3 regions of the Streptomyces sp. NPDC007025 genome follow, and region 3 is predicted to be linked to each of the others. Evidence: riboswitches for the same ligand, from Rfam matches in the RefSeq annotation. Region 3 holds a riboswitch; each other region holds the start of a gene.

Region 1 (3,262 bases), on a different contig from region 3:
CCAAGCCGTGGGCCTTCCCCACCCCCGAGCGCGGCACGCTCTCCAACGGGCTGACGGTGCTGAGCTGCCACCGGCCCGGTCAGGAGGTCGTCGCCGTCGAGGTGGACCTGCGCGCGCCGCTGGACGCCGAGCCGGAGGGGCTGGACGGCGTCGCCACCATCATGGCCCGGGCGCTGAGCGAGGGCACGGACAAGCACACGGCGGAGGAGTTCGCCGCGGAGCTGGAGCGCTGCGGTGCCACGCTCGACGCGAACGCCGACCACGCCGGTGTGCGGGTGTCGCTCGAGGTGCCCGTGTCGCGGCTGCGCAAGGCGCTGGGGCTGCTCGCGGACGCGCTGCGCGCCCCGGCGTTCCCCGACAGCGAGATCGAGCGGCTGGTGGCCAACCGGCTGGACGAGATCCCGCACGAGCTGGCCAACCCCGCCCGCCGCGCGGCCAAGGAGCTCTCCCGCGAGCTGTTCCCGGCCGAGTCGCGGATGTCGCGGCCCCGGCAGGGCACCGAGGAGACGGTGCGGCGCATCGACGCGGCCGCGGTACGCGCCTTCTACGAGGCCCATGTGCGCCCCGCGACGGCGACCGCCGTGGTGGTCGGCGATCTGGACGGGCTCCGCGACGGCGGCGTCGAGGCGGCGCTCGCCGAGACGCTGGGCGGCTGGACGGGCGCTGTGGTCGACTCGCGTGCGATGCCGCCGATCACCGCCGACGACACCGGCCGGGTCGTCATCGTGGACCGGCCCGGTGCGGTGCAGACCCAGTTGCTGATCGGACGGGTCGGGGCGGACCGGCACGACCGGGTGTGGCCCGCGCAGCTGCTGGGCGTCTACTGCCTGGGGGGCACCCTCACCTCCCGGCTGGACCGGGTGCTGCGCGAGGAGAAGGGCTACACCTACGGCGTCCGCGCGTTCGGGCATGTGCTGCGTTCGGCGGAGGACGGCAGCGGGGCCGCGCTGCTGGCCATCAGCGGCTCGGTCGCCACCGACGTGACCGGTCCCGCGCTGGCCGATCTGTGGCAGGTGCTGCGGACGCTGGCGGCGGAGGGGCTGACCGACGAAGAGCGGGACGTGGCCGTGCGGAACCTGGTGGGGGTCGCTCCGCTGCGCTACGAGACGGCCCAGGCCGTCGCGGAGACGCTGGCCGACCAGGTCGAGGAGCAGCTGCCCGACGACTACCAGGGCCGGCTCTACGCCCAACTGGCCGAGACCGGCACGGTGGAGGCAACGGCCGCGGCCGTCAGCGCGCTGCCGGCCGACCGGCTGGTGACGGTGCTCGTCGGTGACGCGTCCCAGATCGCCGATCCGGTACGGGAGTTGGGCATCGGCGACGTCAAGGTGGTCACCGGCGGCTGAACCCGGCCGACGGGCGCGGTACCGGGGTAGGAAGTGGGGCCCGGGAGGAGGAATTGCTCCTTCCGGGCCCGCTGTGATGTCCGCTTTCGTCGCGGTTGCTGACGAGTTGGAGTGTGGCGTACGTGACAAAGCCAGGGATTCGTTTGCCGCTCGGAGTTGGCCCCGATTAGCGTCATTGCCGCTGTCCGTCAGAAGTGACCGCACCCGCGGCCGACGGACCGCGATCGCCGAATCCCCGAGGCAGCGGCCGAGGGGGACCGGGGACCCACGTCCCATTGGGGTGAATCGGACGGCCTCGCCAGAGGCGGTCCGTAGGAGACCTTCCTGCTCCGAACCCGTCAGCTAACCCGGTAGGCGAGAAGGAAGGAAAGGAGTACGCCTCCCTATGGCGTTCACCCGTGCCACCGGCAAGCACAGGCGTCCGAGCAAGGCCCGCAGGACCGCGGGCGGGGCGGCCGGCATAGCCGGCCTCGCCACCGTGGGCGTCGTCGGGTCCATCGCCTCCCCCGCCTTCGCCGCGAGCGGCGGCCAGAGCAACGTGCCGCTCCAGCAGAACGCCGAGGTGACCGAGGCCGTCGGCGGCCCGATCTCGGACACGCTGGACGAGCAGGCGTCCGCGCAGGCCCTCCGGGCCGAGCAGGCCAAGGCCGAGTCCGCGGCCAAGGAGGCGGCTGCCGAGGCGAAGGCGGAGGCCAAGCGGAAGGCCGACGAGGCCCGGCGCAAGGCGGCTGCCGAGAAGGCGGAGAAGGAACGCGAGGCCAAGCGCAAGGCCGCGCGGGAGGCCGAACGCGCGAAGCTCAACGCCTATGTGCTGCCCGTCGAGGGCTCCTACGTCTCGACCGGATACCAGCAGGGCGGCGGCATGTGGTCTTCCGGCAGCCACACCGGGATCGACTTCCACGCGGGGATGAACACTCCGGTCCACTCGGTGGCCGCCGGTGAGGTCGTGGAGGCCGGGAACGGCGGTGCCTACGGCAACAACATCGTGATCAAGCACAAGGACGGCACGTACACCCAGTACGGCCACCTCAACTCGATCGGCGTCTCGGTCGGCCAGCAGGTCACCTCGGGTCAGCAGATCGGGCTCTCCGGCTCGACCGGCAACTCCTCCGGCCCCCACCTGCACTTCGAGGCCCGCACCGGCCCCGACTACGGTTCGGACATCGACCCGGTCGCCTACCTGCGCAAGCACGGTGTGAAGCTCTGACGCGCGAGTCCCCACGAGCACCGCATGTGGCAGGCCCCCGGTCAGGTGACCGGGGGCCTGCCACATCCGGGCCGCGGTGCCGCCGGCTCCGGCGGCCGCGGGAGGTGTGCCTGGCGCAGGCAGCCGTTCAGATCGTCTCCGGGAGCTCCTCCAGCCCGTCCGTGACCAGCTTGGCCAGCCTGTCCAGAGCGGCCTCCGCCCCGTCCGCCTCGGAGGCCAGGACGATCTCCTCGCCGCCCTCGGCGCCGAGGCCGAGCACGCCGAGCATCGAGGCCGCGTTGACGGGAGTGCCCTCGGCCTTCCGGACGGTGATCGGCACTCCGGTCGCCGACGCTGCGCGGACGAAGATGGAGGCGGGGCGGGCGTGCAGCCCCTCGGCCCAGCCGACGGTGACGCGGCGCTCAACCATGGTGTTGCCCTTCGAGTCGTACGAGGTTGTCTAGACCAGTCTTGCACGGTCGCCCGAGTCCGCCGTGAACCGGCGACGGCGGTCCCGGAGACGGTGCTCCGGCCGCCGACGATACGACGTCTCCGCACACCCCTGAGCACGCGCCCTCCCTCCGCCGTACGCTGGCCTCATGCCGAGTCCCGAGGAGCGCGCCTACCCGGCCCACTGGGAAGCGGACATCGTGCTGCGCGACGGCGGTACGGCCCGGGTGCGGCCGATCGCCCCGGACGACGCGGAGCGGCTGGTCAGCTTCTACGAGCA
Region 2 (3,262 bases), on a different contig from region 3:
CGTCGGTGTAGGCGTCGAGCACCGCGAACGAGGTGGGGGTGTCGGCCGTCCATCCGAAGACGTTGCCGCCGAGCACCAGCGGCGAGACGGACAGTTGACCGATCTTCCTGTCGGCATTCATCTGCATGCCGCGACCGTAGCGCGGGCGCGTGTGGTCCTGCGGGCGCGCACACCGGGCGGGCAGCAGGTCGTGCCCCGGTGCGGGTCCGCTTCGGGGCACGTGCGCGGGGGCTCGGCCCCTGACGTCCCGGCCTGCGCTCAGATCTCGGCTCCCTCGGCTCCCAGGTCTCCCTCGGCTCCCGTGCCGATGCTCAGACCTTGACGCCCTTGTCGCGGAGCCACGGCAGCGGGTCCACCGGGTCGCCGCCGTGCGGGCGGACCTCGACGTGCAGGTGGGGGCCCGTGGAGTTGCCGGTGGAGCCGACGCGGCCGATGACATCGCCGGTGCCGACCTTGTCCCCGGCCGACCTGGTCATGGACGAGAGGTGGCAGAACCAGAGTTCGGTACCGTCGTCGAGCCGGAGCACGATGCGGTAGCCGTACGAACCGGCCCAGCCGGCCTCCTTGACCGTTCCGCTGTGGACGGCCTTGACGGGGGTGCCGTTGGGGGCGGCGAAGTCCTGTCCGGTGTGGTCGCTCTGCCACATGCCGCCCGCCTGGCCGAATCCGGCGCTGAGCTGGAAGGAGGCCAGCGGTGCCGTGTAGCTGCGGGCGAGTTCGGCGCGGCGGGCCGCCTCCGCCTTGCGCTTCCGCTCGGCCTCCGCCTTGCGCTCCTGCTCGGCGGCCGCCTCGCGTGCCCGCTGCTGCTTCGCCTCCTCGGCAGCGGCGGCCCGTTCCGCGGCCTCCGCCGCTGCCGCGCTCGCGGCCTGCTGGGCCGCCTTCTCGCGGGCTTCCTCGTCCGCCGCGGTGCGGTGGCGTTCGGCCTGTTCGAGGATGCGGGCCCGCAGTGCCTCGCCGGCGTCGGTGGGGCCCGCCGCCCTGTCCTCGTCGGAGAGCCCGGCCTGGGTGAGGGGGGCGGCCTGCGCGTCGCCGGCGCCGCCGGAGTCCGTCGTGGCGTCGGCGGCGTCGGAGAAGAGGCCGCCTATGCCGGGCAGGTCCTCGGCGTCGGGCAGCCGGTCGGGGATGCTCCGGAGCGCGTCGGCCGCGGTGTCCACGTCGGGCACGGATATCGTGCCGGGGTCCCGGTCCTGGGCGGTGGCCATTCCGCCGGCGCCGACGGCTGCGATCATGCCGACCCCCAGGACGGTGCCGCCCCGCGCCACGCCTCCGGCGCGTTGCTTGGCGACTCGGTGCCGGCCGCGTACCGGAACCGTGGAGTCCGCTGAGGGGTTCCACTCGTCCCACGGCTCGTCATCGTCGGCACGGGCATCACCGTCGGCAGCGGCGCGGGCCTCCCCGGCGTCGCGCGCTTCGTTGTGCGGCGGCATGGGGCCGGGGCCGCCGGAGCCGGTGGCGAAGAAGTCGTACGTGGCCCCCGGGACGGAGTTCTGGGGCGCGGCCTGGCCGTAGGGCGCTGCCGGGCCGGCGTGGCCGGCGGGTGGGGCGTACGCGTCCGCCTGGGGCGGATGGCCGACGAAGCCCTGGGATCTGGAGGCCACGGGGGCGCTCTCCTTTCCTTCCTTCTCGCCTACCGGGTTAGCTGACGGGTTCGGAGCAGGAAGGTCTCCTACGGGCGTCCTCTCGCAAGGGCGTCCGATTCACCCCGTCCTCCTCGTCCGGCTGACGAGAAGGGGTGGTTCCCCGGTTCCCACGGTGCTGTGCGGCCGATCGGGTGCTGCTGTTGCACCGCGTGCGGGATTCGGCGACGGAGCACGGTGCCGTCTTCCGTGACGGCAGTGACAACCGTGCTGCGTTATCGGACGTTAATAGAACTGCGGCCGGGATTCCAAGCCGTTCCCCGTAATTGACGTGAGTCCCGCCCGGCTCCCCACCCGCCCAGGCCGTGCTGCTGCCCGGCCTGCGCGGTGTACGACCGGCCGGCGCGCCGGCCGACCGCACCGGGCTCAGGCGTCGCGCGGAGTGCCCTCCCCTGTGTCGCCCGGGGTGTCGTGGGCGACGGCGAGCAGGGCCATGTCGTCCGCCGACCGGCCACCGGTGTGGGCGGCGACGTCGACCAGGATCGTCGCCAGCAGCTCCTCCGGATCGGCGAAGGAGGCGCGGGAGAGTCGCTCGGCCGGCTGGTAGAAGTCGCCCTCCGGGTTGCGGGCCTCGGAGAGGCCGTCGGTGTAGAGGAGGAGCTGGGCGCCGCGCGGGAAGGCGTACTCGTCCAGCTGCTGGGGCCATACGCCCAGGTCGGTCATGCCGAGCGGGAGGGCGGGGGTGGTCGGCTCCAGCAGCACGGCCCGGCCGCGGTGCAGCAGCACCGGAGCGGGGTGGCCCCGGTTGACGACGCGCAGGACGACGCGGTCGCTCGCGGTGCGCCCCTCCGCCACCGCACTGTCCGGTCCGCCCGGGACATCCGGTCCGCCCGGTGCTCCGGGGTCGCCCGGTACACCTGGTCCGCTCGGCCCTCCTGGCCCGGGTGCGGAGGGAGTCGGGGACTGGGTGCGCGGGTCGACGACCTCGACCAGCACCGCCGTGCTGAAGTCCTCCAGCCGGGCCGCGCCCTGGAGGCGATGGGCGTCCCGCTGGAGAGCCCGGTCGAGGCGGGCCGCCACACCGGGGAGGGTCGCCTCCTGCTCGGCCGCTTCCCGGAACGCCCCGACCAGGAGGACGACGGCGGCCACCGCGTCGAGCCCTTTGCCCCGTACGTCGCCCAGCAGCAGCCGAACGCCGTACGGGGTCTCCTCCGCCGCGTAGAAGTCCCCGCCGATCCGGGCCTCCGCCTGCGCCGCCCGATACCGGGTAGCCACCCGCAGGGCACCGACGCGGGAGGGCGGTGTGGGCAGCACGGCGTACTGCACGGCCTCGGCGATGCTGCGCGCGGAGGCCAGCCTGCTGCCGCTGCGGATCAGGACGTAGTTCACGCCGACGGCGAGTACGGAGACGGTCACGATGGTGATGGACCGGGCCTCGGCCTCCAGCACATTGCCGGAGTCGTGGAAGGCGGAGAACAGGATGGTCGCCCCGGAGGAGAACATTCCGGTGAGTACGGTGCCGCGGATCGTCAGAAAGGCAGCGGCGGCCAGCGGGGCGGCGGCGAACGGCGCCGAGACGGTCACGTCCCGGGGCGTCGCGAAGTCCAGGACGATGCCCAACGCGCACAGCGCGGCGGGCAGCCAGCGCGCCAGGCGCCACAGCCGCCCCACGTCGCCGCCGTCCA
Region 3 (3,262 bases):
CCGCCGGACAGCTCCGCGGGCCGGTGCCGGGCTCGTGATCCGAGTCCGACCTGCCCCAGCGCCTCCGCGACACGGGCGGACGGGGGTCGGCGGCCCGCCAGGCGCAGCGGCAGGCCGACGTTCTGTTCGGCCGTCAGGGACGGCAGCAGATTGAACGCCTGGAAGACGAATCCGATGCGGTCGCGGCGCAGCAGCGTCAGCCGGGTCTCGTCGAGCCCGGTCAGCTCGGTCCCGCCCACCGCGACCGATCCCGAGGTGGGGCGGTCCAGCCCGGAGGCGCACTGCAGCAGAGTCGACTTCCCGGATCCCGAGGGTCCCATGACGGCGGTGAACGTGCCGTGGCCGAAGTCGAGGGTGACGTCGTCGAGTGCGGTGACGGCTCCGGCACCGGTGCCGTAGCGGCGGGTGACGTGCCGCATGCGGACGGCTTCATCGGCCATGTGTCTGTCCTGACGTGTTCGAAGTGGTCGGCGCGGAAGCGGCGCGCGGGTGCGCGCCGGTCACGCCGGGCGGCGAGGCCGGTGCTGGTGCTCCGGGGCCCGCCGAGAGCATTGCAGAGAAACCTCTGCAAAGGAAGCTCTGCATAGTTTTCTCTGCGGTAGGCTCGGGGCATGACCGAGTCGTCGCACCAGGACCACACCGCTTCCCACCAGGGACAGCACACCGTCAGCGACCCCGCGACGCTGAAAGCGCTGGCGCATCCACTGCGCCTGAAGATCCTGCGCAGGCTGGCCGCCGCGGGCCCGGCGACCGCCACCGCACTCGCCTCGGCTCTCGGCCAGAACACCGGGACGCTCAGCTACCACCTGCGCCAGCTGGCCCGGGCCGGCCTCGTCGAGGACGACCCCGACCACGACACGAACGGACGCGAACGCTGGTGGCGCGGCGTACGCGGCGCGGACGTGCGGCGCCCCTCCCGGGCGGACCTGCCGGGCGCGGAGCGCGCAGTGGTCGAGGAGCTGGACCGGGCGCACCTGCGGGAGGACCTCGAACTGGTCCGGCACCACGCGGACCGTCCGGCCGAGGAGGACGAGTGGGTCTCCGGCTCCCGCAGCACCCTCCACCTCACACAGGAGGAACTGCGGGAGTTCCACGACGCCTACCTGGAGCTGCTGCAACGCTTCCGGCGCGAGCGCACCGAAGCCGGACCGGGCACCCGGCCCATCGCCGTCCGCTGGTTCGGGGTCCCGCTCGACGGCCGGGACTGACGCCGCCGCCGCGACGCCGCGGAAGCCCCGGTGTGCGCGACCCGGCCCCACCGCCCGGCCGCACACCCGGCCGTTCCGGACCACGGCCGCACCCTCGCACCGCGACAATGTACGATCGCGCTTAGTAGAATCCTTCCGTGCGGCACCTCCGCCCCCGCGCAGGATCCGACAACCGGCCGCATTCTGCGGTATTCACCGGCATTGTCCGGATATACAGGACTTGCCCTTCCCGGTCGTACGCTGTGTCGCGAAACACACCGACCGGACCGAGAAATCAGCAAGATCTTCTGGCGCGCCATCAGGAAGCCTTTCCATAAAAGTCCTTCGAAACACCGGCAGATTGGTTTTTTACGCACAGAAAATGATCCACAGCATAGCGTTGAGGAATTGCTAGATCATTTTCGGCGAGCCGCCCCGCATGTGAATCGCGCGCCTTGATCCGGGCAATCCATTGTGTTTCTGTGTCCTCGCTCCGGCCTCCACGAACGGCCGGAGTTCCGCTGCCGGGGCGCCGAATCCTGCCGCCCGGCTAGGAAATTCGCACCAGTACCGCGCGGCAGGAGCGGGGGACCCACTTACGTGCCGTGCCGCACTCCGCGGCCCGGCTAGGGGTGAAGTCATGGCCGCTGTGCCCCGGCACAGCGGATATGGCCGGGCAACTCCAGCCCGAATCCGACAGCTCACCTCGCAGGCGCTAGGAGAGGACACCCCCATGTCTCGTGGCCTTCACGCCCGTAATCCGTTCAGCACCCGCCGCCTCCGGCTCTCGCTCGCCCTCGCCGCCGGCGGTGCGGGCATCGCCGCTCCCCTGCTGGCCGCGGGCAGCGCGCACGCCGCCCCGGCGCAGGTGCAGGAGCAGGCGCAGTCCGCGCGGTCCGGCGCCGCCTCGCAGGTGAAGACCGAGCAGGAGCCCAGCTCCTACACCGTCGCCAGCGGCGACACCCTGTACCGGATCGCCCTGGACCACGACATCGAGGGCGGCTGGAACACCCTCTACGAGGCCAACAAGAAGACCGTCGGCGGCGACCCGGACCTGATCCTGCCCGGCCAGAAGCTGACGCTGGACACCGCCTCGAAGCCCGCCGAGACCAGCGACGCCACGCCCGAGCGCGCCGACCGCAGCTCGGCCGAGCGCACCGGCGGCGTGCACAAGACCCAGTCCACCAACCTGGACGGCTGGATCAACGAGGCGCTGGCCATCATGAAGCAGCACGGCATCCCCGGCACCTACGACGGCATCCACCGCAACATCATCCGGGAGTCCGGTGGCGACCCCAACGCCATCAACAACTGGGACATCAACGCCCAGAACGGCACGCCCTCCATCGGCCTGCTCCAGGTGATCAAGCCGACCTTCGACGCCTTCCACGTCGAGGGCACCGCCTACGACCAGCGGGACCCGGTCGCCAACATCGTCGCGGCCTGCAACTACGCGGCCAAGACCTACGGTTCGATCGACAACGTGAACGGCCCGTACTGAGCCGGAGCACGCACGCGGCGACTGCCCGCCACCCTCGCGGTGGCGGGCAGTCGCCGTCTCGCGGCACCGCCCGGCGGGCACCGCTGAGCACCCTCCCCCCGCCCCGGTCGCCGTGCGCACCACAACACGCACCCTCCGTCCCGCCCCCGCCACGGCGCGGGCCGCATTCACCCGAACGCCGCTTCCCTCTGGCGCGGATACGCCCGAATGGCCACCGTCGAGCCATGAGCGAGATCAAAAATATGGTGAGCGTGATAACACCCGCTTACAATGCGCTGCCCTGTATAGAGCGCTGCGTCGAATCGGTCGCACAGCAGTCCTTCGCACCCGGCGCCACCGAGATGATTGTCGTGGACGACGGTTCGACCGACGGCACCTCGGACCTTGTGGACCGGCTGGCCGCACAGCATCCGACCCTTCTGCGGGTGATCCACCAGGAGAACTCCGGGAGCCCCTCGGGTCCGCGCAATCTCGGTCTGGATCTTGCGAGCGGACGCTACGTCTTCTTTCTCGATGCCGACGACTATCTGGCTCCCGAAGCGCTCCGACGGCTTACGGCAGCGGCCGAGGTGAA

The links. Region 3 has a riboswitch for cyclic di-AMP ahead of ACFYMO_RS28700 (LysM peptidoglycan-binding domain-containing protein). Riboswitches for the same ligand answer to the same signal wherever they lie in the genome.
Positions count from the first base shown of each region.
Region 1: it holds a riboswitch for cyclic di-AMP, as region 3 does, so the genes downstream of both, ACFYMO_RS27435 (M23 family metallopeptidase) here and ACFYMO_RS28700 (LysM peptidoglycan-binding domain-containing protein) in region 3, are expected to answer to the same signal.
Region 2: it holds a riboswitch for cyclic di-AMP, as region 3 does, so the genes downstream of both, ACFYMO_RS13090 (M23 family metallopeptidase) here and ACFYMO_RS28700 (LysM peptidoglycan-binding domain-containing protein) in region 3, are expected to answer to the same signal.

Region 1 is NZ_JBIAFT010000016.1:65,667-68,928, reverse strand. Features, by position in the region: gene ACFYMO_RS27440 (pitrilysin family protein) at 1-1,346, shown strand, start outside; cyclic di-AMP (ydaO/yuaA leader) riboswitch at 1,562-1,717, shown strand; gene ACFYMO_RS27435 (M23 family metallopeptidase) at 1,732-2,553, shown strand; gene ACFYMO_RS27430 (HPr family phosphocarrier protein) at 2,681-2,962, opposite strand; gene ACFYMO_RS27425 (GNAT family N-acetyltransferase) at 3,132-3,262, shown strand, end outside.
Region 2 is NZ_JBIAFT010000005.1:457,965-461,226, reverse strand. Features, by position in the region: gene ACFYMO_RS13095 (aldo/keto reductase) at 1-121, opposite strand, end outside; gene ACFYMO_RS13090 (M23 family metallopeptidase) at 312-1,598, opposite strand; cyclic di-AMP (ydaO/yuaA leader) riboswitch at 1,610-1,814, opposite strand; gene ACFYMO_RS13085 (PP2C family protein-serine/threonine phosphatase) at 2,004-3,262, opposite strand, start outside.
Region 3 is NZ_JBIAFT010000018.1:9,486-12,747, reverse strand. Features, by position in the region: gene ACFYMO_RS28710 (ABC transporter ATP-binding protein) at 1-440, opposite strand, end outside; gene ACFYMO_RS28705 (helix-turn-helix domain-containing protein) at 612-1,208, shown strand; cyclic di-AMP (ydaO/yuaA leader) riboswitch at 1,740-1,916, shown strand; gene ACFYMO_RS28700 (LysM peptidoglycan-binding domain-containing protein) at 1,921-2,688, shown strand; gene ACFYMO_RS28695 (glycosyltransferase family A protein) at 2,913-3,262, shown strand, end outside.